Regions from separate parts of the Fundicoccus sp. Sow4_D5 genome, predicted to be linked through region 1. Evidence: predicted binding sites of a transcription regulator. Region 1 holds the regulator's gene; each other region holds the start of a gene.
What was found. The regulator NrdR, encoded in region 1, represses ribonucleotide reductase genes. The targets are predictions, from matches to a motif close to ACACNATATATNGTGT.

Region 1 (8,250 bases):
CATCAGTCAAGACGAACATATGATGCAAGCTTTTAAAGACGGCGAAGATATCCATGCTGCGACAGCCCGTCGTGTCTTTGGTCTGCCAGAAGATGAGCCAGTCAATAGTGACTATCGCCGCCAAGCCAAAGCCGTTAACTTCGGAATAGTCTATGGTATCAGTGATTATGGCTTGTCTCAAAACTTGGGCATCTCACGTCCGGAAGCGAAAAGTTTTATCGATCGCTACTTCGAGCAATATCCAGGGATTGAGAAGTTTATGAAAGAAGTTGTTGACCAAGCCAAAGAAGATGGTTATGTCACAACGATGTTCAATCGTCGCCGTTATTTACCAGATATCCATTCAAGCAACTTCAATTTACGTTCGTTTGCGGAAAGAACGGCTATTAACTCGCCGATTCAAGGGACCGCCGCTGATATCTTGAAGATTGCGATGGTTCAGTTGCGTGAAGTGATTCTGAAGGAAAATTTACAAGCGCGTCTCTTATTACAGGTGCATGATGAGTTAATCTTAGAAGCACCAGCTGAAGAAATTAGCCGTCTAGAAGAAATTGTTCCTCAAGTCATGGAACATGCGGTAGACTTGTTAGTGCCATTAAAGGTGGACTACAATAGTGGCAAAGACTGGTTTGAATTGAAATAATTAAATCTTCCCACTATGAACATAGAACCGCTATCCATCTGCTCATTAATGATAGGGAGCTGTCAGTGTCTGTTTTATCATTAATTACCAGTTAATGACTAATCGTTTAGAAAGGATTTGACCAGATTGCCAGAATTACCAGAAGTTGAAACAGTTCGTAAAGGATTAGCGCAACTAGTGATCGGTAAAACGATTGAGAGAGTGCATGTTTCATGGCCAAGGATTATTCGAACAGATGAGTCGCTCGAACAGTGGCAACATGAATTAATTGGCCAAACAATCGAAGGAATTGGTCGTCGGGGCAAATATTTAGTCTTTCAATTGAGTGACTATCTGTTGATTTCTCACTTACGTATGGAAGGGAAATATTTATATTATCCTGACGAAAACAGTTTACAAACAGAAATGGCCAAACATACGCACGTTCGTTACTACTTTACGGATGGTAGCCAATTACATTATCATGATGTCAGAAAGTTTGGACGCATTGAGCGACTAAAAACGGCTGACTTGGACACATATTTTTTAGAGAAAAAATTAGGGCCAGAACCGGTCGCGGATGAATTTCTATTAGAAATATTCCAAAAGCAACTGAGACTAATTAAAAAGGCCATTAAACCGGCTTTGTTGGAACAGAAATTGGTGGTCGGTTTAGGCAATATCTATGTCGATGAAACCTTATTCAGGTCGCGAATTCATCCGGGAACAGCAGCAAATCGCTTGAGCGAAGAACAAGTCAGTCTGTTACATCAAACGATTATGGCTGTCTTAGATGAGGCGATTGAAGCGGGGGGTTCAACGATTCGCTCCTATAAAAACTCACTCGGGGAAGCAGGGAGTTTTCAGCAAATTTTAATGGTTTATGGACGCCAGGATGAACCTTGTGTAGTCTGTGGGACACTGATTCATAAAATTCAATTTGCGCAAAGGGGAACACATTTTTGTCCTCATTGTCAAGTTATTGTGCAATAAGGAGGGATTACGTGCGTGTGATAGGATTAACTGGTGGGATTGCTACAGGAAAGTCGACGGTTTCAAATTATTTACTTTCCTTAGGTGTTCCTGTCATTGATGCAGATTTAATCTCACGAGAAGTTGTCGAACCGGGAACTCCCGGTTTGGAAAAACTGGTTCAAACCTTTGGCGCAGAGTTACTGAACCCGCAAGGACAGTTGAATCGACCAGTCTTAGCCCAAAAACTATTTGATAATGAAGAAGTTCGCAAGCAAGTCAATCAACTATTGCATCCGATAATTTATGAGACAATGTTTGAGCGAGTAGCGCGGTACCATTCAAATGGTGAGACACTTGTCGTGTTAGATATCCCTTTATTGTTTGAAACAATTGCTACAGACCGTTTTGATTCGATTTGGTTAGTCTATATTCCAGAGAAGATTCAATTGGAGCGTTTAAAAAAAAGAGATCAACTATCACAAGAAGCAGCGCAAGCCAGAATGGCTTCTCAATTATCGATTGAAGAGAAAAAGAAGTTAGCTGATGTGATCATCAACAATTCGGGTAGTATCGAAGAAACAAGAGAACAAGTACAGATGTTATTAAAGTCTATCAATAATTAAACTAAATCGCTCAAGCATGTTGTTTTCTAGCGAGTATTAGTTTAATAATTTCTAAGCTATGATAAAATAAAGATAAAGATTGAAAGGAGGCGATTGTATTGGAATGTCCGAAATGTAAGCATCAACAATCAAAAGTGATTGATTCAAGACCATATGATGATGGGACAGCCATTAGACGTCGACGAGAATGTTTAGAATGTGGCCACCGTTTTAATACTTATGAGCGTGTTGAGAAATCCCCATTGCTAGTTGTTAAACGTGATGGGACACGTGAGGAATTTAATCGTAATAAATTACTTAGAGGCATCGTCCGTTCTGCAGAGAAACGACCGATTAGCCGTGAGCAAATGGAGACTTTAGCCTCTCAAGTAGAAAATGCGATCCGTGATGTAACGGATAAAGAAATTGAAACGAAACGCATTGGCGAATTTGTGATGCCTTTATTAATGGAATTAGACGAGGTTAGTTATATTCGTTTCGCCAGTGTCTACCGTGAGTTTCAATCACGTGATATGTTCTTGAAAGAGTTAGAAGCGATGAAAAAAGCTGGTATTAATAGCGATAATCATTCATTGTCTGAATCCCATGTGGTGTCAGACCAATCAACAGAATCGCCGACCGATTCTGATAGATTGGAGAATGAGGCGAATGAGTCAGAAGATTAACCCACTACAACCTTTTTTAGTGAAACACCAATATAGTCTGGCACCTTTACAGATGCAAAGTTTAATGCAACTGTATCAGCCCATTGTCGGGTCATCAGCAATTAGCTTGTATTTAACCTTAATGAATCAACCCTTAGAAACAGCTAATCAAAGCCAAAGGATACTACATGCACAATTAATCCAAATTATGAATGTCGGTATCAAAGCGTGTGATGAGGGACGTCAACGGCTAGAAGCAGCAGGCTTATTAAGAACTTACCGCGACCGCACATCGCATACTGATTGGCGCTATCAAACCTTGTTGTATGAATTACAGCAACCACTTGATGTCAAGCAATTCCTTAGAAACCCACTCTTGAGTACGACCCTTTATAAGCAAATTGGAGACCAAAATTACTATCAATTACTTAGAATGTGGCAAGTTGAACCAATTGACGAAGACCAATATACGGAAATCACCGCTAATTTTGAAGATGTTTTCTATTATATTAATCGTGATGCAGATGAGGAAATTCAAGAGTCTGTTCAAGGGCGTCAATTTAAACAACAAAGCGCTGAAACAGAAGTATCTGCAACTCAAGAACATTTTGAATATGCGAAATTCTTACGTTATATTATGGCGGAAGGCGTTGAACATACTCAGTTGACTCAAGCTTTAAAGGAACAAGTCTTAAGCACGAGTCAAGTTTATGAATTGAATGAAGTCCAGATGACTCAAATCGTCTTATTGGCAATTAATGATGTGACGGACCAGATACAGTTGGATAAATTAAAAGACATTGCGGACAAGAAAACGTTCTTTGCGCAAAAACGTCAAGAAACAGCCTTTGCTCCAACGACAAATGCACAGAAAACGGTGTCATCTAATGATGAACAGGTACGTACTAACCAGACATTCCCTTATGAATATACGCAATCAGAACTTAAAGTGCGCCATGCGAATCTTAAAGAGACTTTCAAGCAGTTTTCGGATCAAGATATTCATATGATTGTTCTATGTGAACAAATGCCAAATGATACATTTTTAGAAAGAACTAAGCAAGCCAAAAATGGCTTCGCAACTGATAGTGAACAGTTCTATGTCCGAGATTTAGCAACTAAAACGACCTTAGCACCAGAAATTATTAACTTTTTAGTTTATTATCTTTTGGTTATTGAACGAAAAGACAGTGTCTATAAAGGCGATTTACAAAGAACTGCAAGTGAATGGCAACAACATAACATTCAGTCGACTGGTCATGCCTTAGAGTTTATACGTAATAAAGCCCAAATTCAAGAAACAAGACAAGCAAAAAATGCTAAGACTCAACCTTCAGGTGGTTATAATCGGAAATACCGTCGTCAAGAAGTGATTCCAGATTGGATGAAACAACAAGACCAACAGGTAGCGCAACAAGCGCAAACGTCAACGACACCTGCAACTAGTCAACCTCAAGCAGCTGCAACGACTGAGAACGAACAAGCCATTCGCGCGAGATTAAACAAATTATTCGGAGAGGATGTGAAGGGGAATGCAATCGATGCGTCACATGATGGAAAAGTACCTTAATCGACCGGAACATCAAGAAAGTTTTCGTAAAACTGTCAAAGAGATTCTGGAATTTGATGCTGTTCAAGACTTTGTGGATCAACACCAAAATGAATTATCCCAAGAAATGATTAGTAATAGTTTATCGAAATTAAATGAGTTTGTGATCGAAATGAAAGCTCAACGCCGTGGAGAACCTGGACAGAATCCCGGTTTTACACCTCAGTTATTTATTAATTCAAGCTACATTGATATTACATATGTCCCAACACAAGAGTATTATGATTACTCACAACGTCGTAAACGTCAAGCCTTATTGGATAACCGTATGATGTCTGCTGATGTGCGTCGCGCACGCTTGGCTGATGTTACCTTTGACACACCTAGGAAAGAAGCTCTAATGGAGGAAGTGGCGGATTTTGTCGAACAATATCGTCAAGCACCACTTTTAGCTAAAGGCTTGTATATTTATGGACCATTCGGGGTAGGGAAAACATTTCTATTGGGAGCTCTAGCTAACGAATTAGTCAAACAAAATGTAGGTGTCACGATGTTACACTATCCAACCTTCACAACTGAAATTAAGGGAACGATTTCTCTTAATACCACTCAAGCAACCTTAAACACTGTCAAAAAAGTAGCGATTCTAATACTTGATGATATTGGTGCCGAGTCGAACTCTGCCTGGTTGCGAGATGAAGTTTTGGCGGTTATTTTAGAATACAGAATGAAGGAATCACTAGCGACTTTCTTCACTTCAAACTTCAGTATGAATGATTTACAAACTCATTTATCTGAAAGTCGTGATGGCATTGAAAGAGTGAAAGCAAATCGTTTGATGGAACGGATTCGTTTCTTAGCCAAAGAAGTTGCATTGGACGGAGAAAACAGACGTCATCACGCTCAATAAAAATCTAAAGATGAAACAAATTGAAAGGATGGGGGAACTTGACACCTAGAGATGGCGAAGAGTATTTAAAAGAAAAACGGTTTATTATTGTACACTTAGTGATTGCATTAATGATTCAAATCATTGTGTTATTAGGTTATTATTTTAAAGAGAAACAGACAATATTAGCCTTTCCAATGATTTTAGGTATTTTAATGACAATTTCTGCTTTAGTTCGCATGAATCAGTTCGGAAAAAGAAGATAAGTTGAGAATTTGACTTGTTAATTTCTACGAAGCATGATATAACTTAACTATATTAAAAATAGGTAAATGAAGACAACATGTTAATCATATTTTGTCCACAGAGAGAGACGGGTGCTGCGACGTCTTACAAAGGATTATCATGACCCCTTCATATTATGTCATCCGGAAAGTCACTGACGATTAAGGATGAACGTTGACTGATGCGTTAGATCAGTAGAGGTTAAAGGGGCGAAGTCTCTTTTAACGAATTTTGGGTGGAACCACGTCAACATTTCACGTCCCATTGTCTGATACTTTGTATTGGACAGTGGGGCTTTTTTTTATTGAATGAGTATTGGCTGATGGTTGCAAGTGACTTATAGGAGGAATTCAAATGGAAAAAATTATTTTAACATTCCCAGACGGTAGTCAAAGAGAATACGATAAGGGAATTACAACTGAGGGTGTTGCGCAAGCAATTAGCAAGTCGCTTGGTAAAGCAGGCTTAGCGGGTAAATTTAACGGTGAGTTAGTCGATTATGTCCGTCCATTGGAAATAGATGGGACAATTGAAATTATCACTGAGAAGAGTGACGAGGCTTTACAAATTATGCGTCATTCAACTGCGCATTTATTGGCTCATGCGTTGACACGTTTATACCCAGAAATTCACTTTGGTGTAGGACCGGCCATCGATTCAGGTTTTTACTACGATACAGATAAAGAAGAACAAATTTCAGAAGAAGACTTGCCAAAAATTGAGAAAGAAATGAAACGAATTATTTCTCAAAACTACCCAATCGAGCGCCGTGAAGTATCACGCCAAGAGGCTTTAGAAATTTTTGCTGCAGATCCGTATAAAGTTGAGTTAATTGAGGCTTTACCAGCTGATGAGATCATTACAGTCTATCAACAAGAAGACTTTACTGATTTATGTCGCGGTGTCCATGTGCCTTCAACAGGTAAAATTAAAATCTTTAAATTGCTATCACTAGCTGGTGCGTACTGGCGCGGTAACTCAGATAATAAAATGATGCAACGTATTTACGGGACAGCTTTCTTCAAGCAAGCGGACTTAGATGACTTTTTACGCATGCGTGAAGAAGCTAAAGAAAGAGATCACCGTAAACTAGGTAAAGAGTTAGGCATCTTCATGATTTCTCAAGAAGCTGGTTCTGGCTTGCCTTTCTGGTTACCAAAAGGCGCAACTATTCGTACAGCCATCGAACGTTATATTATGGATAAAGAAATTGCTTTAGGTTATGACCATGTGTATACACCCATTATGGCCAAGACAGATTTATATAAAACATCTGGCCACTGGGCACATTATCAAGAAGATATGTTCCCACCAATGGACATGGGCGAAGGCGAAATGTTGGTATTACGTCCAATGAACTGCCCGCACCACATGTTAATCTATAAAAATGATGTTCATTCTTACCGTGAATTACCAATCCGTATTGCGGAATTAGGGATGATGCACCGTTATGAGAAATCAGGTGCCTTATCAGGTTTACAACGTGTACGTGAAATGACATTGAATGATGCACATATCTTTGTTCGTCAAGCTCAAATTAAAGATGAATTTAAACGCGTCTTGAAATTGGTTGCGGATGTTTATGATGACTTCAATATAACCGACTACCGTTTCCGTCTAAGCTACCGTGATCCAGCCGACAAAGAGAAGTACTTCGATGATGACGCTATGTGGGAGAAAGCAGAAGCAATGTTAAAAGAAGCGATGGACGAATTAGGCTTAGAGTATTTCGAAGCCATTGGAGAAGCGGCATTCTACGGACCTAAATTAGATGTTCAGTTTAAAACAGCGATTGGTTTAGAAGAGACAATGTCTACGGTTCAATTGGACTTTTTATTACCAGAGCGTTTCGATTTGACTTATATGGGTGAAGATGGGTTAGATAACCACCGTCCGGTCGTGATTCACCGTGGCGTTGTTTCAACGATGGAACGTTTCGTGGCTTACTTAATCGAAGAGTACAAAGGCGCTTTCCCAACGTGGTTAGCTCCAGTCCAAGCCGTGCTATTACCTGTTAACTTGGATGCTCATGGTGATAAAGTTGAAGAAATCTATCATGACTTAAAATCTAAGGGTTACCGCGTAGAAATGGACTTACGTAACGAAAAATTAGGTTACAAAATCCGTCAAGCGCAAACTTCAAAAGTACCTTACCAAATCGTAATTGGTGACGAAGAAGTTGAAAACGGCACAGTAAACATACGTCCTTATGGATCAAGTAAATCTGAAAGCTTAGCTTACACAGCTTTCATCGAACGATTAGCTGAAGATGTTGCTCGCAAGAGTCGTCCAGAAGAAGAAGCTTAAGTAAGTCATCTACTTACAGAAATCCAAATCTCATTGAGTTGAATTTGAGTCAAGCAAATGATGCGAAAAAAATTACATTAAACAAACAGACAACTTGTTAGAGCTGAAAATCAGCTGGGACAGTTTGTCTGTTTTTTTCGTGGACAGTGTTTGGATACTTGATGACGTCGAGTAGTGAAAGATAATGAAGGTAGCAGAGGACGAATTAGTTCTTTGGGTGTGAAAAAATTTGATGATCAAAGGAAGAGTTTGTGTAAGGGGAGTAATTAGGCGTTGGGATTGATAACGAGGAATCTTTTAGTGCAATGATTGAATTGTTTGAAGAAGATGTGGGTTTAATGTGTCGATTCGCCAAG
Region 2 (8,250 bases), on a different contig from region 1:
CCTGAATTGATAGAGATTGTTTCTTTTTTAGTGTATACTAAATGTGTACTTATTATCTAAATGATCAATTATATAAGAAAGGACATATTATGTATACGAAAACCACAGCAATGGCGAATAGTTCCTTGTTCGAACAATTGTCGACAATCCAAGACGTTAAGAAGAAACCACGCAATCGCATGATGACTATTCAGAAAAATTATAGTGACACTTTCTTTCAATTTAAAAAGCCGGTTACGTTAACTGCTAATAATGGCATTGCTTTATTAGTTGTTACTGCCGACCCGCATGACCCATCGAGTTATGAAGAGTATATATTGCAAGGAAGCATTACATTAGAGAGTAATGTTTACTTCAATACTTTAACTGTGACTGATCAATGTAGTATCTTTTTAGAGCCTCAGTTATCAGATGAACCTATTTTGATCAGTGTTGCGCAGCAATTTAAAGTAAAGAATAATCAGCCATTAATTCAAATTGAATCCATTTTTAGTATTGTATATCAAGTAAAAACCGCTCCCTTTGCTTTAACTCATCAAAATCGGGACTACTGCGAATTAATTATTGTTGATCAAGGAGAAATAAACCATCAAATCAATGGGAATGAATTAATATTAGGCCAACATGAATGTATACTTTTATTTCCTGGTGAAGATTATTCACAAACAGTTCACAAAGAAGGAGTGACAACCTATTTAACTATCATGTTCAAAGCGAAAGGTTTAGAGGATGAGATGAGTCAAAAAATTTATCATTTAACAAGTAAACACTCAAGTCTTGTGGATAGAATGATGAAATTATCGACTAATCCGACATCGTATTATACTAGTGATGAAATATTTTTAAGTTTTAAAAACTTATTAATGAGTCTTATCCAAGGACAAGCAGATACAATCGAAGAACCTACCACCTCTATGCGAGAAAATTATGAGAATGAGCTATTTCAAGCCATCGCTGATTATTTGCATCAAAACGTCGAGGAACAGAATCAAGTAAATGATTTAGTCGATCATTTCGCCCTCTCGCGCTCGACTTTGCAGATGTTATTTAAGAAGTATGCGAATACATCCCCTAAAGCTTATATCAATCAACTCAGACTTCAACGAAGTAAAGTGCTCATTCGTGAATCAAAAATGAGTTTATCTGAAATAGCTAGTGAACTTGGTTATGGTTCCATTCAATATTTTTCCCGTGCGTTTAGTCGAGAATTTGGTATGAGTCCTTCTAGTTATGCAAAATCAATAATTAAATAATAATGAACAGCTGCCTACTCCTTAAAAATTGGAGTAAGCAGCTGTTTTTCTACTATGGTTACACTTTAGATATTTAATTAATCATGTATTTTTTCTTTGAAAATTTTCAATATGCATCTGTTTAACTTCTTCAATTAAACTTTCCGCTGGACCGTCGACTTCAACATGACGAATGATTGCTTGAATAGGTAACGGTTCAATCGGAGACTCTGGCCAATCAAAGGCATAACTCCATTCATTCAATTGTTGAGATGAACAAGCATAAACAATACGGCCCAAGCCTACCCATCCATGAGCAGCGGCACACATTGGACAGTGTTCACCGGACGTATATACAGTTTGTTTGTTGTAATCTAAAAGTGGTCCATTTCAGTGGCAAGTTGCTATTGAAAAATGGTCCACTTATTTTTATGCTTTTAAGTATAAATCATTTATATTTGGAGGCAATTAGGAGTGATTACTTTTATGAAGCAGTATGAAATCATTAATTTGTATCGAGATGGGGTTTCTTTTCGAAAGATAGCTCAAAGGTTGGACGTGGATCGGAAAACAGTCAGTAAAATTTGTCATCGTTATCAGGAGGGATTAGAGGCAGTCATACACTCTCAGTCAGAAAAAGAGCTAGAAGAAGCAACGCATCAAGTGGTTAGCTCTCATCAGTATAATACGAAAAACCGAACGACTCGTACGTTCACGCCAGAAGTTGATCAGTTAATGCGAGATATTTATCAACAAGAGAAAATCAAAAATAGACGGCTAGGCTCTCACAAACAAGCGCTTACCGCTAAAGCAGTCCATGAACTCATTACTGACGCAGGACATTCAATTGGGTATCGTACAGTGGCGCACTACTGGTCAAAATTAAAAGAAAAAACAAGAGAAGCTTATATTCGTCAAGAATACCCCTTAGGACATCGAGTAGAATTTGACTTTGGTGAAGTGAAGTTAGAAGTTGCAGGCAAAGTAGGTACTTATTATTTAGCTGTTTTGGCCTGTCCAGCCTCTGGTTTTCATTGGGCTTATCTTTATACTAATCAAAAACAAGCAGTCTTTCAGGAAGCACATGTGCAGTTCTTTGAGTTAGTTGGGGGTGTCTACCGAGAAGTAGTCTATGATAATATGCGCAACGTCGTCACCCGTTTTATTGGCAAGAATGAAAAGGAATTAAATGAATCCTTGCTTAAACTGTCCTTATATTACGGCTTTGACATCAATGTGACTAATTGTTTCAGTGGGAATGAAAAAGGCACTGTAGAAGGACGTGTCAAATCAGTACGACGAGCTATCTTCAGTAAAGTTTATCAGTTTCAAAACTTAGAGGCAGCGAGAGACTATCTAAGTCAGGGGTTAATTCAATTAAATCAAACTAGCCAAATTAAGGTCGAAAGGGGATCCCTACTTGCTTACCGTCCGCCTTACGAAGTCGCAACCGTTCATCAATGTCGGGTCAATAAATATTCAACCATTCAATTTAAAACCAACCATTATTCAGTTCCAGACTATCTCGTCCAGCATCAAGTACAAGTAAAAGAATACGCGGAATACTTATTAATCTACGCAAACCATGAAGAAGTTTGTCGGCATCAAAAAATAGAGGGCTCTCATCAATATCAGCTTGACATATACCACTACCTCAAGACGTTGATGAAGAAACCAGGTGCTTTAAAGCATTCAAAAGCTCTAAAAAACAATCCCGATCTCGAAACCCTCTACTACCAACATTATAAAGGAAACGCCAAGTTTTTTTATAGAACAGCTCTCCAAGTTTAAACAATTATCTCATCAGGAATTACTAAAACAATTGAAACGAGCTTCATTGAAACAACCTATTACAAATGGTTTTGAGCGTAATCAGGTCATTCTAGAAGTAGAATCAAATCTTCAACGGTTAAACAAACTTTATGGATTAGAGGTGACGTCATGTTAAGTATAGAAGTGGCAGCAAAGGAGCTTAAACTAGCGTATACAAAGACTCAGTTTCAAGAGCATCTTACGCAAGCGAACCATCGAAATTTGACTTTTGAGGAAGCTTTAACAGAATTATTGAATGCGGAAGTAGAAGATCGACGCAATAGAAGTTGCGAACGACGTATCAAACAAGCGAAGTTTCACCAGAAAAAATACTTGATGGATTTTGATGATCTAGTGTTTGAAGATAAGACGCGGCAACAATTACGTGAATTAAAAACACTTCAATTTATAGAGGCTAAAGAAAACGGCATTTTAATAGGCAACCCAGGAACTGGCAAAACTCACTTTAGTATCGGGATAGGTATCGAAGCTTGTCTAAAAGGTTATCAAGTACTTTTTGTGAATGCCCCAAACCTTGTGATTCAATTAAAGGAAGCAGTGAGTCAAAGTCAATTTATGCGTTTTAAACGAAGGTTTGAACGAGTTGATCTCGTGATTGTCGATGAGTTAGGTTATCTATCTTTTGACGAAGCAGGAGCTGAATTACTCTTTAATTTATTATCTAACCGCAATGATCGTGGTTCTCTTTTAATTACCACAAACCTTACCTTTGATCGTTGGCAAGAGTGTTTTAAAGATCCAACCTTAACTGGGGCTTTAGTTGATCGCTTAGCCTATCAAGCACATGTCGTTGATATGCGAGGTGATAGCTACCGGATTAAGCAAACTAGCGAATGGATGAATCAGTTAATTAATTAATAAACAACCAGCCAAATGGACCATTTTTCAATAGCAAGGTGGTCCATTTTTCAGTTGACATTAACACAGTTGCAAGCTTACGATTTTCTGGTGTCATATTTTTAGCTGCCCATCGAGAAATTTCAAATTCTGGGTGACGCGTATGATCTCCGCCAGAAACATGATTATAATCCTCAAACAATACAAGGCCTTCGTGAGAAACAAGAAGCGAACCAAATGGTTCATCTCCTTCTTTTAAAGCTTGTCTAGCAAGGGCCACAGCACGTTTAAGGTAAGCTAAATCTTTTTCACTAATCAACATTATCCCTACTTTCACATATATATGCCTACCCATAGTATAACCAAAATGAATTCTTACCTAAAAAACACTCTATCAAGTCAATTGATAGAGCGATGTAATCATTTTAATGAGTCTATGACTATGCTAAAACTTCTAGTAAATCAGGTCTAAAACCAAAGAATGGCGTTTCACCTTCAATAACAACAACTGGTAAGCTTTTAAAACCGAAATCTTCTACAGTTTTTAAAGCTTGTTCATTTTCATAAACATCATAAGCAGTGTATCTGATGGATTTTTCATCAAGATACTTTTTAGTAAATGAACATTGCATACAATTAGGTTTTGAATAAACAATAATTTTTTTCATAATAGTCACTCTTTCTTTTTATCAAAGTAACTCTATCATACTCAATTACAAGGTAATAAACAACTATATGTTGTGTTGTTTATTAATCATAACACCGAATATTGTATTTTAGATAAGTTGTTACTGTATTGTAAGACGCAATCAAATTCACTTAGTTCCTGGATTAATTACTATAATATATCAATAGAGCTTATTAGTTTTTGGATTCTAAAAGGATAAACTGGCTAGTGATGTCCTAAAGTACTCTGATAGACAACTAAGTTTGACTGTTTCGCGTAACACTTAGCAAAACTGTCTAAGTTAGTGTTAGGTTTTTCTAAACTAATGTCAAAAAAACGGTAAAGGCTACTCTGCCAAAATTTATATCTGAAAAATCTAGCCGATAATCCAACTGCTTCTAATCCGACTTGTTAACTTACAGTTCGTGCCTAAACGATTTCCACACCATTAACAAAACCAGATAAGCGTTCGATCGTGCTAAATAAGTCAGCCGCGGTCAATTGAGAAATATCCTCTTTAGAAAAAATCTTACTAATCTGTCCTTGATGCATTACAATTATACGATCACTATAGGTAAGTGCATCTTGTAAGTGATGAGTAATCATTAGCGTAGTTAAATTCAGTTGACGAACAATGTCTTGAGTCATCGCCATCACTTGCTTAGCCGTTCTAGGATCCAATGCAGCCGTATGTTCATCTAATAATAACAATTGTGGTTCTTGTAAGGTTGCCATTACTAAAGAAATTGTTTGGCGTTGTCCACCAGATAGATTTTCAATTGGAACATCTAATCTTTTTTCTAAATCCAGACGAAAAGGTTTAAGGTATTCAATCATTTCTTCATAATTTTTTTCGGTTAGAGAACGACCAAACAGTCGCTTCTCTCCTCTTTTACGAGCTAACATTAAATTTTCAAACACTGTCATTCTGGGAGCTGTCCCCATTCTTGGATCTTGAAAAACACGGCCGATTTTACGAGAAATGTCCATCGGTTTTAATTCAGAAATTTCATGATCGCCTAAAAATATTTGCCCTTCATCTATTTTTATTTGGCCAGATAGACAATTGAACAAAGTTGATTTACCAGCACCGTTAGTTCCAATGACGCCAATAACTTCCCCTTTTTCAATTTTTAAATTTACTTTATCTAGGCCGGAAACGAGATCTCCTTTTCCACGATTAAAACGTTTGGTTACATCGACTAATTCAATATGGGCCATTATGCTCGCCCTCCTTTATTTCCAATTGTATTTATTTTTGGAGACAACTTGGCCTTAACAGATGGGAAGGCTAAGAACATCGCTAAAACCGTCGCTGATATCAAACGGAAATCATTCGAATTAAAGCCTAATCGTAAAACGAACACTAAGATTAAACGATAGATAACTGCCCCAATAATGATTGAAACTAGACGCTTAGTTAAAGTCAGCTCGTTTTTAAGCAATACCTCTCCAATGACGATGGATGACATCGCAACAACTACGGTACCAGACCCCATTTGAATATCTGAAAACCCATTATCCTGCGCGACAAGAGCCCCACTAAGTGCGATTAAGCCGTTAGCAAACATTAAAGCCACTCGAATCATGTGTGGCGTATTAATCCCTAATGAATTCGCCATAATTTCGTTGTCTCCTGTAGCAATGACTGCTTGCCCAATATCTGTTTTAAAGAAAAAAACCATCATTAAGATACAAATAATCACAAATATAATACCAATAGCTAAGCGAGCATAAAGCACTGTATCAAATAGATTTCCTATTAAATCAAATACAGTCTCTGTTCCACGGAAACTTAAATTGGGATTTCCCATAATACGTAAATTAATCGAATATAAACCTGTTAGTGTAATAATACTTGCTAATAAAGCAGGTATTTCAAAATAAGTAGTTAGAAAGCCAGTAATTAAACCCGCGAGCATGCCGGCTGCAATTGCGGCTATTGTTGCTATAACAGGATGGATTCCATTCGTTGCCAAGGTAGCAGCCGTAGCTGCTCCCATGGTAAACGATGCTTCACTTGTTAAATCCGCAAAACGTAAAATTCTAAAACTAATATATAAGCCTAAACCCATGATACTCCATAATATCCCTTGAGCGACCGCACTAAAATAAATTGCCATATTAACTATTCCCCACCTAAATCTTCTAATGTACTTACTAAATCAACAGAAATTTCGACATTTAATCGTTCAGCTGTATCCGAATTATAAACTAATCTTAAGTTCTCAACAAAATGAATGGGAATATCTCCGATAGATGTACCGTTAAGGACTTGAATCGCAATTCTCGCAGCCTCAATCCCTAAATCAGCTTGGTTAATGGCTACCGCCGCTAAACCACCCTGTTCAACCATATTATCTACACTTGGATAAACGGCGATATCCATACGATCAGTGGCATCTAATAAAGTTTCAAATGCCGAAGCAATGGTATTATCAGAGCCTACATAAATTGCATCTACTTGTGAACTTAAGTTTTCAGCAACCATTTGCATATCAAGAGTTGTCGCGATTCCTTCAATAACCACCTCTAAGCCCATACCTTCAGCCACTTCTTTCGCCGATTCTATTTCTGCTTGAGCATTATCTTCACTTGATGTATAAATCATCCCAATTTTTTTAATGTCAGGATCAATTTGTAACATTAAATCAAAGTGTTTTTCTAAAGGAAAAGCATCACTCGTTCCAGTGATATTTTCGCCAGGTTTTTCTACGTTTTCAACTAAGCCAGCAGAAACTGGATCAGTCACTCCCGCCATAATAATTGGGATGTCGCTCGTTTGATTTTGGAAAGCTTGTGAGACTGGTGTCGTTACAGCGAAAATTAAATCAGGTTCCTGAGAGACCACTTGCTCAGCAATCGTCCCTAATAAATTGATATCTGCCTCAGCATTATGAAACTCAATCGTTAGGTTCTCTCCTTCGACATAATCATTGGCAGCCAATTCATCTTTAATCCCTTGAACGATTTGGTCTAAAGATGGGTGACTGACAAATTGTACAATCGCAATATCTAATGAATCTTCTGCGTGAGCTTTAACATTAAATTGAGTGAAACCAGAGACAAGAATTGAGGCTAATAAAGTGACTGCTACTATCATTTGTTTGAAATTTTTCATTTTTATACTCTCCTTTTATGTGAATACACTAAAAAACGCCGACCACATACTATGTGTGTCCGCGTTACGCAAAAAAACCACATAGTATGTTTAATAAACATCTACGTGGTAAACTGGATGATTCGCCACATAGATACAACTTCAGTACAAACTGGGCTGTATCCATGGAATATGTCCAAGTCTACAACCTTATCTATGCCAGCTTTGCCAGCTATTAAAAATAGTATTGTTGATATGTAACATATTCTTAGCTCCTCTCGATAATTTATATTTATCTTACGCTTCATTTCTAAAAGTGTCAAGAGTTTTTTAATTATTTTCACATCATTTTCTCACGAATCTTGGATTGAGCATCATTACGTATATATTTTAAATAAACATTCGTTTTTTTCTGTAAAAAATAGTAAAATGATAAAGTAGTCTATTAATTAGACACAAGGAGGTTTTAATATGTCTTTTGATGGTTTGTTTACCCACGGCCTAGTTGCTGAACTGAAAGAACAACTATTGAACGGAAGAGTTCATAAAATATATCAACCATTCGAACAAGAGTTACAATT
Region 3 (8,250 bases), on a different contig from region 1:
TCTAACCAACCACTATCTGCCGTATAGACAATGACTTTACCCGTTTCTCTTTCTAATATTCTCATCGCATAACATTCCAAGGGATGAACCGTCTTAATGAAAGTGAAATCAAAGGGTCCTAATTTCAAGACACCATTTGGTTGATAAGGTTTCGCTAAACTTGAGCCATCATCAACTAATAATGGGGCAAATGTTGACTCCGGGAAATGATAAATGGGAATAGGTGTCGTTTGAGGGGCGGGTTTTTTCAATAAAAATAAATGTTGAAAAATCCCGACGTCTGCCACATGATCCGGATGATCATGTGAAAGCACAACTGCGTCTAGGCTATTAACATCGAGGTATTTTTCAATTGCTAAAGCAGAGCCGCTTCCGGCGTCTAATAAGACGTGATAATCTCCTTCGCTCGAGCTGAGCAAATAAGAAGACGTCCCATTTTCTCCTAATGGGTAACCACCGGCACAACCGATTATTCGTAGTTTCATTCAATTCGCTCCTTTTGAAATATTCGTCTAATCTGACGTATGACTTGATGTATCAGAGACGGCTGTTTAAACATTCTCACGAATTTGCTTTAATGCCTGCTTGTTCATTTTACGAACAATCGCATTCACTAATTTCACAGTGTTTTTAAAGTCATCTTCATGAATAACAGAGGTATGTGAATGTAAGTAACGCACAGGCACCGTAATCGCAATTGATGGAATACCGCTTAACGCTTGATGTTGTGCTCCAGCATCTGTTCCACCGCCAGGAATGAATGTATATTGGAATGGAATGCCTTCTGCTTCAGCCACATCTACCACAAATTCACGAAAACCTTTGTGACCAATCATTGACGCATCATAAACAATCACTTGTGGGCCTTTACCTAAAACCGAGTCAGCTTCTTTAGCTGTCATCCCTGGTGTATCACCTGCCGTACCTGTATCTAATGCAATGGTTAGATCTGGTTCGATTAAATAAGTCGCCCCTTTAGCGCCACGTAGACCAACTTCTTCTTGAACGTTTGCGCCTGAATAAAGTACCGTCTCATGACCATTAATTGCTGCTTCTTTTAAAACTTCTAAAGCGACAGCGACACCAATACGGTTGTCCCATGCTTTAGATAATAAGAAGGGGGTCTCGTTTAAACGAGTGTATTCAATATAAGGGGTAATCATATCCCCAGGACGAATGCCCCAGCTTTCAACTTCTTCTTTTGAGCTTGCTCCTAAGTCGATGAAAACATCTTTGATATCAATTGGTTTTTGACGCGCTTCTGCTGTTAGAACGTGCGGTGGTTTTGAACCTGTAATCCCACGGAATTCTTTTCCTTCGCGAGTAGTTAGTGTCACTTGTTGCGCGAGTACTACTTGACTCCACCAACCACCAATGGTTACGAAATGTATAAAACCTTTGTCTGTGATTTGGCTGACCATAAAACCAACTTCATCCATATGGGCCGCTAACATTAAGCGTGGACCGTCCGCATTTCCTGTATGCTTTGCAAAGATACCTCCTAAACCATCTTGAACAAATTCTTGCGCATGGTCGCTTGCTTCTTTTTTGAATAGTGCTCTTACTTTACCTTCGTTACCAGCGATACCGTTAACTTCAGTTAGTTCTTTTAATAATGTCTCGTTAATTTCCATTAAAAATACTCCTCACATTGATACAGTTTTAAATCATTTATTAAGACAGACTAAATAGATTGAGTCTGAATCTTTCATAGTACCAATATAACAGTTCAATTCGCATAATTCAATTTACAAAAACGTGTCTGAAGTGATTTCAGCGTTTGGATATTAGTCATTTTTTGTCTAAAAGAATTCACTAACGTTTATTTATAGGTTTCGCCTGAGCTTTGGCGCCATAAGATGACTTCATCCCGCCAAAGGCTACTTTTAACATCAATAATTCTCTGATTTGAACTTCCTCGAAATTGTAAGCTTAAATCCTTCTTACTTAATTCAAACCGCCCATCGACTAACACATCAATTAAACTGAGCAATTCCAGCTTATCTGGTGATTCTTGCATCATCTCTTCCCAATAATAACCCGTCCAAGACCAAATATCTTTACTGTTTCCAAATTCCTGACGAATCGCTCGACATAAAGGAATAAGTATTTGAGTATTCAAAAAAGGTTCGCCCCCCAACAGTGTCAAGCCTTGACAATAAGGTGCTGCCAAATCTTTTAGTATTTGCTGTTCTAAAGCTTCAGTATAGACCGTGCCATAGTTAAAATTTTGCGCTACTCGGTTATAACACCCTTCACATGCAAATAAACAGCCACTGACATAGAGACTACATCTCACACCTTCTCCGTCTACAAAATTATAAGGCTTATAGTCCGCTATTTTACCTTGACTCCACTCTTGCGCTAACCATTCTTGCGCCTTAGGATGCCTCATGTCTGTCTCTCCTTTTTTTGACTAAATATGTTTCTTGCGAGCACTAATTTCTTTATGACGTCCATGGACCATAGGTCTTTGTTGAGGATTGCCTAAATAACCACAGGTCCTTTTAACAACATCGCATGTTGCTGGATTGCGATTGCCACACTGCGGACATTGGAAGCCTCGAGCTGTTGCTTCAAAATCACCATCATAGTCACATTCATAACAATGGTCAATTGGCGTATTCGTTCCTAAGTAACCAATTCGATCATAAGCATAGTCCCAAACGGCTTCTAAGGCCTTAGGATTTTGTCGCATATTTGGATACTCACAGTAGTGAATGAAGCCACCACTACAATATTGAGGATAGTCTTTTTCAAAAGATATTTTCTCAAAGGGTGTGGGAGTCTTGCGAACATCATAATGGAAGGAATTCGTATAATACTCTTTATCTGTAATGTCCTCTACCACACCAAATAACTCTCGGTCCATTTGGCAAAATCGATCAGTTAAACTTTCTGATGGCGTACTGTACACGCTAAAATGATAGCCATGTCGTTCACTTAAGACATCAACTTTTGCTTTTAACGTCTTCAAAATATCAATCGTAAAGTTTTTGGCAATCGAATTTTCTTCCCAAGCTGCTCCATAGAAACAAGTGGCGACTTCATACAAGCCAATATAACCCAAAGATACCGTTGCTCGTTTATTCTTAAACAGGTCATCCACCGCTTGATTTGGCTTAAGCCTCTCTCCAAACGCTCCATGCATATATAAGATAGGTGCATTTTCTGGCTTTGCTTCCTTCACCCGGTTCACACGGTAAACTAAGGCATCCTCTACAATTTCAAGACGTTCATTTAATAGTTGCCAAAATGTTTCTTGATTACCATTAGCCTCTAAGGCCAGTCTAGGTAAATTCAAGGTCACCACTCCGAGGTTCATACGCCCATCATTAACTTCTTGCCCATCTTCATTTCGCCAGCCTTGTAAAAAAGAACGACAGCCCATCGGCACTTTAAAACTTCCCGTCAATTCAACAATTTTATCGTACATTAAAACATCCGGGTACATTCTTTTGGTTGCACACTCAATCGCTAATTGTTTGATGTCGTAATTGGGATCAACTTGCTGCAAATTCACACCACGTTTTATAGTAAAAACCAATTTGGGAAAAATAGCTGTTCTGTTCTCTGTCCCTAATCCTGTTATTCTAACTCTTAAAATTGCTTTTTGAATTTCGCGTTCAATCCAATTTGTTCCTAACCCAAAGCCCAATGTTGTAAAAGGCGTTTGTCCTTGAGAGGTATACAAAGTATTAATTTCATATTCTAAACTTTGCATTGCGTCATAGATATCTTTCTTCGTTCGCTCTACTGCATAGGCCATTTGTTTTTTTGAATCTTCCATCCAGTGACTTGCTATTTCCAAGTGCTTTTGTAAATTAAGTTCTGCATAAGGGGCTAACACTTCATCCACTCGATTCGCACTAGTACCGCCATATTGGCTACTTGCAACATTGGCAATAATTTGTGCCATTTGCGCTGCGGCCGTTTGAATTGATTTAGGCGATTCAACCTCGGCATTGCCTATTTTGAATCCCTTTTCGAACATTGATTTGAAATCAATTAAACTACAATTGCTCATTGGCGCATAAGGATGATAGTCTAAATCATGATAATGTAGTTGACCTTTTTGGTGTGCATTGGCTACATGTGGCGGTAGCATAGTCAGTCCTATAGATTTTGCGACTATTCCGGCTGTTAAATCTCTTTGAGTATTGAACACGCGACTATCCTTATTCGCATTTTCGTTCACAACCTTTTGTTCATTCGCTTGAAGCGCTTGAATGCGAACATTTATATTGGAAGCTTCTGCTCTTTCTAAGTCACGTTCTGTACGATAACGAATATAGGCCTTGGCTACCTCAATGAGTCCACTTTCTAATAAGTGATGTTCAACAATGCTTTGAATTTCATAAATTTTTATATCCCTTGTATAACGGCTAGCGATATCTTGTTGGATTTGTTTCGTCATTGCGGTCAAAAGCTCTTCATGTTCTTCTGTCACTGTTGAATAAACCTCAACCACTGCATTCATCATCGCTCGCTTTATTTTATCTTGATTAAATAGCACACGACGCCCATCTCTTTTGATCACCTGAATACTTAGTTCTTGCGAAATACTCGCTTTATTCTCTTTAATTAAACTTGACATTGAGTCATCCACCTTTCTCACAACACAACATATAGTGTCATGACACCTTTATATTAGCATACATATTGTGTGTTAAACAGATTTTTTCTCAAGCTATTCTAAAGTATCATTCAATAATTTTATAATGACAGCTTTGAATAATTGCGTCAGCGTCTTTATGAGCAAACTTTAAATTGATATTTTTTATAAAGTGTTTATTCTGAATATATTACACAGCAGTAAATTTTAGAACGATAATTTCCCTACCAAGCCTCTCGACAGAATAGCTCTTTGAGCAGTTCGCTGTCGGAATTTGTATTGACTATCGATAGCCAATTTGTTTGTTCTGGAAGATCCACTGCTTGTTTAAAATGCGAACCCGTTCTTATGTGCTAATTACGAGGTTTGGGAAAAGATGAAAGGGTCAGTCACTACGTTTTTAACGGTTATTTAAGACTATCAGCTGGCTTTAATCGGGGCAGTGTCGTGACGAAGGACACCATTTTCTTTTAAGATTTTATATTGAAGGAATATCTTTGACTAGACTTTGGTGCACGAGTCGTGTGATGACACGCCGTTTAAGGTGGTGGAAAGCACGTGTCATGTGGTGACACGCCGTTAAAGGTAGTGGAAAGCACGTGTCGTATAGGTGACACGGCGACTTTGGATAATTAAGCTTAATTTAGCAGTTATTTCTGCCTGAAATGTTATAAAACTACTCAGGATACGTAGAATAATAGTAAAATAGCACGTGTCATGTGGTGACACGCCGTTTAAGGTAATGGAAAGCACGTGTCGTATAGGTGACACGGCGACTTTGGATAATTAGTCTTAATTTAGCAGTTATTTCTGCCTGAAATGTTATAAAACTACTCAGGATACGTAGAATAATAGTATAAGAGCACGTGTCATGTGGTGACACGCCGTTTAAGGTAATGGAAAGCACGTGTCGTATAGGTGACACGGCGACTTTGCCTTGTATTGCTTGTAGACTCTAAACTCCTTTGTGATGCTCGGATTTCTTATAATTTTAGTCCCAACCATGACAAGTAATCTGAAGCATGATAAATCAAACTTCCGTCCATTAATCCTTATAATATAAAAAAAGCGACTCACATGACGTGAGCCGCTTTTATGAATTTAAATGCTGTAAAATTACTCAGCACTTTCCTCTTCAGTTGTTTCTTCTTCAGTTGTCTCTTCAGTTGTTTCCTCTTCAGTTGTTTCCTCTTCAGTTGTTTCTTCTTCAGCTGGTACTTCATCGCTTGTTTCTTCAGTTGTTTCTTCTTCAGCTGGTGCTTCTTCTTCCGAGAAGCCAAAGAAGTTACTGAATAAGTTTAACATGGTTGTTTGAGGACTTTCGATTGCTTCCTCAATACCTAATGGGTAGCTGTCATAAACAGCGTCTTCAGAAATAATCATGTAGTCACCAAAGATTTCATCTTCACCACTGATTGTTGGTAAGAAGACCATGTGGTAAGTCACACCTTCGTAAACCATTTCAGACAATCCCATGATACGTGTTTGTCTATCCGCAACGGTTTGAACATTTACTTGATCAGCAATCCATGTTTCAATTTCATCTTCAGCTAAAACATCTTCTGGATAGATTTCCATATCTAATGTCGCGATACCAATATACATTAAGGTGTCATTGCTAAAGTATAAGATTAACTCTGAGGCCTTGTTTTCGCCTGTCGCCTCACTTACTTCATCAATCTCAAATGTATAACTTAAATACTTTTCAGTTTCACTTAATTCAAACTCTTCCCCTTCAACGCTTGTTTCAAAACTGTCGACTACTTCTTGGTAAGAAGTGCCGTTCACATCACCAACAGCGACATCTTGAACTGTAAATTGGCTTAAAGCTTGTTGGTAAGCATCATATGCATCTAATAAAGCTAAGTTTTCTGCCGAGGCTTCTGTTAATACGCCTGCTAAGGGATGCCCAGCTTCTGCTTGTGCATCTTCCGTCGTTTCTTCGGAAACCTCTTCCGTCGTCTCCTCTGCATCTTGTGCCCAAACTGAAGCAACTGGTAAAGCGACAAGTGCCATATTGGTTGCTAATGCAGTCACTACTAATTTTTTCAATGTCTTTTTCATAAATGATTCTCCTTTAAATTAAGCTTTTTATGCCTCTATGTCTAACTTACTAATTCAATTATAAAGGACAATTGTGGATAGTTACACCAAAACGATTGAATGAAAATAATAGACAAGTTTGTGATTACGATGATAACACCAATTCAAAGCCCGTTTTTTCATAAAAAAGCCCCTGCATTTCTGCTACTTTTTTCTCACACATGTAAGGTAATTTGGCTAATAACCACCAATCGAACAGTTCCAATTCCTCATAAAAATATACCTGTTGATTGAGTAAAAATTGTTGGCAGTCAGCATTCAAGCGAAAGCCCGCATAATAACCAGATAATTGATGAGAATTGACTATTGGTGCAGAACTTAAATAAGTCAATGACGTTACGCGCGTCAACCAATTGATTTGTTCTTTAAACTCCCTGAAGCTGATTCCAACTAAAAACTGGTGGATACATTGTAAAGGCATTAACGAAAAAAAGTCATTACTGCGCTCTTCGACTAGGCGCCGAACAGGCGAGCGCTTCGGAATGTAATCAACCAGTAGCTGACTTATCGTCTGGCTATTATCATTATCTGCTTCGATATACAGCCAATGATCTATCACCGCCAAGTCAGCTTTTAAAACTAGGCAACCTCGCATTCGCAACTCATAATACTCTGGCTTGGAATAGATCGTAAAATTTCTAAACGCTTTTTGATAATACAAGGGATGTTCCTCAAGATAGAAACACTTCTCCAAGGTGGCAAAGGACCTTAAACATGTTGACTGATGATATTGATTAGGAATCAACAACTGATAACCGTGAAATTTCTGAAGCAATAACATACAAGGCTCCTTAAATCATATTTTGTCCATATAATACGATTTTTGAATGAAGCCAACTATCTATTTAATATTAACACTAGATGAATAGTTTGTTACATAATGAGCATTAAACCGCAATGGCTCCATAAAAACCACTCCGAAAGGCCGTTGAAATCGACTTTATCCCACTTTCGATAATTACTCATTAAGAAGTCCAGTCAATTCAACAAAGAGATCTTTCATCGCACCTTGAGGAGAATCGAGTATCTCTTCTAACTCAATTTGATAACCGAAAATCGCATGATCTTGGTAAATATATATAAATTGTGCATACATCTGTTCTGTCGTTTCACCTTGCGGTAGCAAGACTTGATAGTAGTCCTCGCCTTGATAAACCATTTGAGATAAGCCAAACACGCGTGGACCAAACTCAACCATTAGATGATAAGAGTTTTTCGTATCCAACCACTCTTGGTCTAATCCCATCGGCAACAACTGATCATTGTTAATCACTAAATCTAGGGAGCCAATGCCTGTATAGTATAATTCTTCATCAATAAAATAAAATAACAACTCACCCAACACTGGTTGATCGTCGTTGGGATTATTTGTCGTTTCACTCTCATACATATAACTTAAGTAACTTTCCGTTTCGCTCAGATGATGAAAAGTAGGTTCAACGGCTGCCTCAAATTCTTCTACTTCACTTAAAGAGGTACCCGTCACTTCCTCTGATGCCATATCGTGCAAGTTAAATTGCTCAATTCCTCGT
Region 4 (8,250 bases), on a different contig from region 1:
ATTTGCTTCTTCAATTCTAAACTTTAATAGGGTTGCTACAATATACATCTAAAACACCTACTTTCCATTAACAGAATGTTCAAATGTTCTTGCGAATATAATATTAGTATACATTTTCTCCTGATAAAATGCATTTAAAGTGAATAGAAAAACAGCAAACCAAAGTCTGCTGTTTGTCCTATTAATATACTGTAGTTGTGATGTTCATTTCTGCTAATTTAGACTGAACTAAGTGAATTAAACGCTCAGCGTCTTCTGGATTATTAACGACATCAAATTCATCAATATTAATCTCTAAAACTTGTGACGCATTATAATAGTTTTCTACCCAATCATCGTAACCAGACCATAGAGTATGATAATAATTCATTAGGCCTTCATCTTGTTCAAACTCACGCCCGCGTAAGCCTATTCGGTGAATAATCGTATCAAATGACCCCGTCAAATAGACCATTAAGTCAGGTGATTTTTTCGGTAACTCTTCCAATTCTTCCATCATATTATTTAATAATTTTTCATAAATTCTAAATTCTGTGTCAGAAATACGACCTAATTCATTATTAATTTTACAAAAATACCAATCTTCATAAATTGAACGGTCTAATACGTTGTTTTGATTAATTAATGCATCTTTAATGTTTTTAAAACGGCTGCTTAAAAATTCAAGCTGTAGTAAAAATGGGTAACGTTTTGCCTCTTGTTCCTCTTCACTTGCTGTGTAGAATAAAGGCAGAATATCATTATCATCAACATTCTCATAAAAAACTTCTGTTCCCAAAGCATTTGCTACTAACTCAGCCACACTTGTTTTTCCAGCACCAATCATACCACCTATTACTATTATTGCCATCTTCCCCTCTCCCAATCTCAACGTCTTATTTATCTATTTTGTCCTTGTATGTTAGTGATGAGCCATCGCTCAACACAACATGTGGCGTTTAATAGAATATCATCAATCAACATCTGGGACAAGTACAATTATTAATAAACTCGTATAACTAATAATGACCCTTGACAATTATTCACTAAAAAGACTACCGATAAATGGTAGTCTCATCTACTTTCTATATAGTTACACCACTGTGTCAAATTTAGCCATTAGTTGATTCAAAGGTGAAGTCTTCATTAAATCGCTTTTGTAAGTGCATGTAATTTCCAGTCCCTTTAAACACTTGGAATACTTGAGCGTCTTTTCTTTTCTCTTCATCAGGATAAACATCTTTTACATAAGGATTATCTTTTAATACTTCCTCTAATTTTTCTTGTCCTAACACTCGGACTTCTCCCTTAATACGAATGACTTCCATCTCACCATCTGCTTTGGCCATTCCCGTAATTGAAACAAAGGGATGATTCATTAATTGTGAATAAAACTTACTTGTAGGACTCGTCATAAAAAAGACACCTTGATCATTTGCTACCCCGATATTAATATACCGTGAATCCGGCTTTTGATCTTCATTCACCGTACCAAACACTGCAACACCGACTTTATCTTGCAAAATTGCTAAATATTTCTCTGCGCTCATCTTTGACTCCTCTATACTGATTATTTGTTAATATTAAAACTTCATCTGTAAAGTTTTTTTCCAGCTGTACTGCTATTTTTCTGTTTATGTCAAAAAAACCGAACATTTCTAAATGGGCATAATAAGCTGGCATTGGAAAGTAAATAATTAATGTGATTTCTCTTGGGTACATTTCGATTGATGAAATAATGTTATCTAACACTTTTTTAAAAATGGTACCCGAAAATGGATTAAAAAAGTAAAAAACATTCATATGTTTCGCTATCTCATAATTTTCCGCAAAATCATTTACCAATTTAATTGGGTTAGTACTAGGAAACTTACTCAAATAGTTTTGTTTGTTAGTACTTAATGATTGAAATACAGTGGAACTTAATTCAATTCCAGTAACGGGTATTTGAGCATGGTGATGGACATAAAACAGAACCCGACCTTTCCCACTACCGAAATCGATTAAATGATCGGTTGGTTTAAAATTAAATTCTTTAAATAATTGATCAAGAACATAGTAACTCGTCGATTCTGTTCGATTATAGTGAGCATGATTCCATTCATTTAATTCATACATGCCACTTGTTTTTATATTTAATTCACGGTCTCTTTGAAACTCGTTCAATCAGCCAACTCCTTTATATTAATTGTTCAATTAATTTTTGTGATCATTATTTTTGGCAATACTTAGTGCTCTGAGTTTGGGGGTCTTCTTAAATTGATGTTCCTTCATCATATGGAGAATTTCGTCTAACATCTCGACTGTATCAACAATGTAATCCCCTTTGTTTAGCATCACACAGTCAGAACGCCCGCCTTCAGCTGCATCTGTTACTTCTGCCCTACTTGGTATTCCAGTATCAATCATATTAGCCAGTACCTCAGTCCCCCAAACGACTGGAATATCTGCGGCTTCACAAATCCACATGATTTGTTGCTGAACTTCTGCCAAACGAATATAACCTGTTTCAACAGCTAAATCCCCTCGCGCAATCATGACACTAAACGGATTATGACTTGCTGCGGCTAAAATAATTTGAGTTAAGTTTTGAACGGCTTGGACGGTTTCAATCTTCACCATCAACGGTATATCTTTAGCCTTTTTACCAAGTAAGCTATGCAATTCAGATTGAATTGACTTAATATCGTTAACATCTCGAACGAAAGAGCAACCAATAATATCTGCATGTTCCGCTGAAAATGCAATCGCTTCCTTATCTTCTTGTGTGAGGATATCGATCGCAAAATAGAGTCCAGGAAAGTTTAATCCTTTGTCTGCTTTGATACGGATACTCTTGCCTTTGATTTTGTGGACTTCTAATTTGGCGTAATCATGACTAACATCAATGACTTTGGTTTCTACAGTTCCGTCATCAATTAAAACAGCATCACCTATAGATAGCTGTTCAAATATTTGTGGGATGCTGCAGCCTGCAGTTACCTTAGCCTCATTATTTTTCGGTAAATGATTGTAATCTTTCGTCAAATAAATCGTATCACCTAAGGATATTTTAGGTTTCTTATGAGTGGTAAATATCCAATCTATCCGTATTTTAGGTCCAGCAATATCCATTAGTATACGGACATCTTTATTAAGTTCGTTTGATACCTGACGTATATTCCCAATAATTTGCATCCAGATATCTTCTGTATCATGAGCGCAATTAATACGTGCTACATTCATGCCTTTATTAATTAAATCTCGGACTAATTGAATATTACCTGCTGCTTGTGTCGGCATTGTAACCATAATTCGTGTGTTTCGGTTATTCGGTTTCTCACCCAAAATCAAAGCGGTATTAAAGGCTAATCTTTCTTCACCAAGATTAAACGCATCAAAGGGAGGCGTTTGCTCGCTTACTTGTTCACCCACAATAGCAGTTAAGGCGTGAATGACCGCTTCTAGAGTACTTAACGTTTTTGATTCTAGACGACCTAAAGAAGATAAGCCCCATGGAACAAGGTCGCGTTGAATTCCACGTATATCTCTTTGCCTTAAAGCTAAATAATAACTTAAATTGCGTGCGCTCTCATTAAATTCTGGTCGAATAATATCCGCTTCCCATTTTTCGAAGATGGCATCGCCTTCAGTGACAACTAACTGATATAACTCAGAAATTTCTTTTAACAAATCCTTAGCATTTGTAACTTTGTAAGCCTCATCAAAATCCAACATAATCACCCTCGCTCTCCTTAGTCGATCTAATGTCATTATAACATTAGTCTTCCAGACTCACCAATACGGCAATTGACTATCGTTTATTTTAAACAGGTTACTTTTTAATGGCTTTATGACAAGTTAATATGACTATCTGCCTAAGTCTTAGTCAATTTACTTGCTATATCTAAAACAATAACCATCACAAGGATTTAACATCCCAATGATGGTTATTTGCAAGTTTTACTTCCTGACATTCATGAACTTATTTATTCATTTGTTAAATACTTAATTTTCTAAATATTTATTTGATAAAGATATATTCGAGCCCTTATCATAGCCTTCAGTATACGCCTCATTCTCTTTACTTAACTCAGGTTGTTTAAAAGCAAGATGACCTTGAATCTCTTCATTAAACTTATCCAGGACATCTTGAGGTGTTTTAATCATCAAGGCATACTTTTCATTTTCATCTATCATTTGATCACGTTGTAATTTAAATTTATGACTCAAACCATCCATGAATCCTTGGTAATAAGATTTCCTTAAAGCTCCCTGTGACTTTTTATCTTTAGCCTCTTGACTCTCTAAAAACTCTTTAATATGTAATGTTGCATAATGTTTCATCGCTTCTGCTGCTAAATGAAACATCTCAAAAGCAAAGTCTACATCTTCAGGATATCCCATCAAAACAAGTTTTCTTTGAACGGTTGTTTGATGTGGCAAGCGATTACTTTGCATATAAAACATTACTCGGAAATTATCAGCAATTATTTTAACTAATACTTTTTCCCACCAGTAAATCCGCTTATAAACAGATAACGAACGAATAACAATTTTCTGTTCGCCACCAAGATTGAGTTCATTTTGAGAAATTTTATGTTTCAACATCAACTTTTGAGCCATCAGTAAGGCTGTTTGACTCTCTTCGTCATTACCACCATCCTCAGCAAGGCTAAGTAGGTTTCTAATCTTTTCTAATATTTTATCGTTAACAGACAATTACTCACCATTGCCGTAAATCTAATTAAATCTAGCTTGCTATTGTTCATAAAACAATCAATTTTACTAGATTAATGAGATTACTAGATTTAGGCATTCCTTTCTCTATTGTTTTGTATAAAAATCTCTTCTATTTTTATAACAGCTCACACTTATCGAATGAATAGTCAATTTAAGCATTAATTTCTTTTAAGAAAAGCTATCATCTTATTATCTTATATTTTCTCTAATGTGTCCAATACTTCTGTGAAATATTTGGGCAGTTCACTCGTAAATTCGACCAGTTCATTAGTGCGTGGATGATTGAAATGTATTGATTGAGCATGCAATAACTGACCGTCTTTTAATTTAGCTAAAGAGGTTCTAAAATTATTCATGCCTTGACGGTAAATTGAATCCCCAACGATTGGATGACCTATATGTTCCATGTGGACTCTAATTTGATGTGTTCTTCCCGTTTTAAGTTCTAATTGTAACAAAGTACTATCTGTAAATCGAGTATGAACTTCAAATGTCGTAAGGGCATACTTGCCCTCTCTATCAGCATGCCAACGCATACGACTACTTGGATCTCGTCGAATTGGAATTTCAATTGTAGCATCATTGGGCTCAATTGTCCCAAGGACTAACGCTACGTATTGACGTCCCATAGTATGAGCAATCAATTGTTCACTCAATTTCTGATGAGCGTAATTATTTTTTGCCACCACTAAAAGTCCTGACGTATCTTTATCAATACGATGAACAATTCCGGGACGAATCATTTCAGATGTTTCTGATAAGTTATTACCTAAATAATAAAGTAAAGCATTGACTAAGGTTCCATTACGATGTCCTTTTGATGGATGGACAACCATACCAACTGGTTTATTGATTACGAGAAGATCTTCATCTTCAAACACAATGTCTAACGGAATATTCTCCGCTACAAGTTCTAATGGTTCTTCTGCAGAAAACGTTACTTGAATTGTTTCAGTTCCTTCAAGCTTGTAGTTCGCTTTTTCGTTCTTTTCATCAACTGTTACCCATTGATCCTTAATTAATTTTTGAATTGTTGAACGACTTTCTTTAGGGAATTCACTAGTTAAGACTTTATCCAGTCGTCCTGTTTGTCCCGTAAGTTTAATAATATATGTGTTTTCGTTTAAATTATTCATAAGACTCCTTCTGTGTCTTGAGTAAACAAGACTTGTATAATGAGAAAAAATATACCCAGTGACAATGCAGTATCGGCTATATTAAAAATCGGAAAATTTATAAAAGACAGACGGAACATATCAATAACAAAACCTAACATGACTCTGTCTATAAAATTCCCAATTGCCCCGCCAAGCAATAATCCATAAGTAAATTTCAACCAAACGCTGGATTGACGGTGTTTGTAAATTAAATAAATAAGATAAGCAATGATTATAAGTGTGACAATATAGAAAAACCACATTTGACCTTGCAGTATTCCCCAACCAGCACCTTCATTACGTATGTAATAGAAGTCAAACACGCCTTCAATTCCGGCTTTGGACTCATGTAATTGTAATGAATGAGTCGTCCATTTTTTAACAATTTGGTCAATAACAGTGATTAAAAATGCAACAATAAAAGCTAGCGTCATCATTACCTCCTTGTGTTCTTGATTCGAAGTTTGTTATAATGTTTGTGTTTATAATACTTATTATTATATACTAGTTTGAGTGATAATAAAATTGAAATTATAAATACGTAAAATAAAAAGCTAAGGAGTCCTTTATGAAGAAAACTTTTCAACTATTTCTCCTTACATTTTCTGTTATCCTTCTAGCCGCGTGTGATAATTCTTTACAACGCGCTGACAGAGCTATAGGGTTGATCCAAGAGAATGTTACACAAATAGTAAATGAACTAAACGAAGTGCAGGTTCTCGAGAATAACTTGCAAAGTGATTTTGAAACAATGCTTCAAAGTAGTGAAGACTTAGGAATCTTTAATGCTAGTGACAGTCTTGTTCAAATAAATATTCAAAATCGAAAAGACCATTTAACAAGTATAACGGAAAGCATCAGTAAATTAAATGAACTTATTGCTGAGCTTGAAAATGTTAAGAAAAGTGATGCTATTCCTACCGCACAAATTGATCAAGTCATTACACATTTAAAAGATCTTTCGACAGATTTAAATGTTTACATTACTGATTATCACGACAATTTGACCGAAGAATCAATCACGTTTAAATCGATTGCAAATCCAGAAACAGATTACAATACATTTTTCGGTGTCTTTGATAATGTCAACACACTATCTACAGAAAATCATATCAATTTAGATAAAATACTTGTTCATTTCGAACCATTGACCAGTCTACTAATCAATTTAAAAGTCTTTTTAGTAGATGCTCAGTAACAAAGCAATAATTTGTGTTTTTCACGAATTTTAAAGAGGTGTAAAATGAACGTAAAAAAAATAAACAAGCGATTACTAACGTATCATAAAGGCTTATCCGTCTTCATATTAGTCTTTTTTGTCTGCATACTAACTGCTTGTGGTAATCAACAGGCAACTGAAACTTTAAGTACTCACTATAATCTTCCGAATGTAGCGAATAAATACTCAGAAGAAGACATTCTCAATTTTACAAGTCGTGTCAATCGCGGTCAAACGAACCGTTATGAAGGGTTAGTCATCCGAGAGACGCCTTTGCTACAAAGACCCGCTGAATTACCCAGTGCCCTCTTCTATGATAGTGGCGTTGATATTCCCTATCCAGCAGAGGGTGTTAAGGGTTTATACTTAACGACGGATAATTTACTAGATGATGACTACTTTAACTACATCATTGATTATATCGATCAAACAGCACTTAATGCAGTCGTTATTGACTTTAAAGACGATTATGGTCAAATTATTCCATGGTTAGAAACTGACGATCCTTTGATTCAAGAAAACTCATTAGGTCTAGTAGACTTACAAGACAAACTAAAGATTTTTGAAGAAAAAGGAATATATCCGATAGCACGTATTGTAACCTTTAAAGATTACATGCTCTCTAATAGTCGTCCAGATTTATCATTCCATGACATCAATACAGGTGAAATTTGGCAAGATGATAATGGTGCTCAATTTATCAACCCATTCTCAAAAGAAGTATGGGATTATAATATTCAAATTTCGATTGAAGCTGCAAAGATGGGCTTTAAAGATATTCAATTTGACTACGTACGCTTCCCAGAAGGTTTTAATGAGTTTGCTGACACATTGGACTATGACATTGGTAATTACAGTAGTTATATTACTGAGGATGCCGAAACTGAAGGTGGCGAACGCATCATGGCTATAAATGATTTCTTAGAATATGCCCGTGATCAATTAGCACCTTACGGTGTAAAAATTAGTGCCGATATCTTTGGTTATACTGCAGTAGCAGGTGATGCACCCGATGTACGGGGTATTGGTCAAAACTTTGCGCAAATGGCTGAACATGTCGATGCCGTTTCATCAATGATTTACCCTTCTCACTGGGACGATGGATTTTTCGGTATTGATTATCCTGATTTAAATCCATTTGAATCTATCGATGAATACATGTACTCTGAAGCG

Region 2: nrdH (glutaredoxin-like protein NrdH) is a predicted target of NrdR. The motif match lies at 4,631-4,646, and genes of this name have one in related genera.
Region 3: nrdD (anaerobic ribonucleoside-triphosphate reductase) is a predicted target of NrdR. The motif match lies at 4,620-4,635, and genes of this name have one in related genera.
Region 4: ACTQ45_RS03260 (deoxynucleoside kinase) is a predicted target of NrdR. The motif match lies at 923-938, and genes of this name have one in related genera.

Annotation. Positions count from the first base shown of each region.
Region 1 is NZ_JBQKLF010000008.1:18,201-26,450, reverse strand. It holds gene polA (DNA polymerase I) at 1-643, shown strand, start outside; gene mutM (DNA-formamidopyrimidine glycosylase) at 770-1,615, shown strand; gene coaE (dephospho-CoA kinase) at 1,627-2,220, shown strand; gene nrdR (transcriptional regulator NrdR) at 2,319-2,885, shown strand; gene ACTQ45_RS09565 (hypothetical protein) at 2,869-4,434, shown strand; gene dnaI (primosomal protein DnaI) at 4,406-5,323, shown strand; gene ACTQ45_RS09555 (hypothetical protein) at 5,362-5,568, shown strand; gene thrS (threonine--tRNA ligase) at 5,942-7,894, shown strand.
Region 2 is NZ_JBQKLF010000001.1:581,886-590,135, reverse strand. It holds gene ACTQ45_RS02825 (helix-turn-helix domain-containing protein) at 90-1,253, shown strand; gene ACTQ45_RS02820 (hypothetical protein) at 1,335-1,532, opposite strand; gene istA (IS21 family transposase) at 1,719-3,023, shown strand; gene istB (IS21-like element helper ATPase IstB) at 3,174-3,923, shown strand; gene ACTQ45_RS02805 (hypothetical protein) at 3,916-4,221, opposite strand; gene nrdH (glutaredoxin-like protein NrdH) at 4,343-4,570, opposite strand; gene ACTQ45_RS02795 (ABC transporter ATP-binding protein) at 4,999-5,790, opposite strand; gene ACTQ45_RS02790 (ABC transporter permease) at 5,790-6,692, opposite strand; gene ACTQ45_RS02785 (ABC transporter substrate binding protein) at 6,698-7,690, opposite strand; gene ACTQ45_RS02780 (Rqc2 family fibronectin-binding protein) at 8,141-8,250, shown strand, end outside.
Region 3 is NZ_JBQKLF010000005.1:165,369-173,618, reverse strand. It holds gene ACTQ45_RS07970 (MBL fold metallo-hydrolase) at 1-485, opposite strand, end outside; gene ACTQ45_RS07965 (M42 family metallopeptidase) at 552-1,634, opposite strand; gene nrdG (anaerobic ribonucleoside-triphosphate reductase activating protein) at 1,823-2,395, opposite strand; gene nrdD (anaerobic ribonucleoside-triphosphate reductase) at 2,417-4,597, opposite strand; gene ACTQ45_RS07950 (hypothetical protein) at 5,732-6,679, opposite strand; gene ACTQ45_RS07945 (hypothetical protein) at 6,804-7,499, opposite strand; gene ACTQ45_RS07940 (hypothetical protein) at 7,677-8,250, opposite strand, start outside.
Region 4 is NZ_JBQKLF010000001.1:682,715-690,964, forward strand. It holds gene ACTQ45_RS03255 (DUF503 domain-containing protein) at 1-48, opposite strand, end outside; gene ACTQ45_RS03260 (deoxynucleoside kinase) at 182-850, opposite strand; gene ACTQ45_RS03265 (pyridoxamine 5'-phosphate oxidase family protein) at 1,092-1,529, opposite strand; gene ACTQ45_RS03270 (hypothetical protein) at 1,492-2,145, opposite strand; gene ACTQ45_RS03275 (pyruvate kinase) at 2,176-3,696, opposite strand; gene ACTQ45_RS03280 (DUF2786 domain-containing protein) at 3,967-4,680, opposite strand; gene ACTQ45_RS03285 (RluA family pseudouridine synthase) at 4,896-5,837, opposite strand; gene lspA (signal peptidase II) at 5,834-6,292, opposite strand; gene ACTQ45_RS03295 (YkyA family protein) at 6,427-7,056, shown strand; gene ACTQ45_RS03300 (putative glycoside hydrolase) at 7,102-8,250, shown strand, end outside.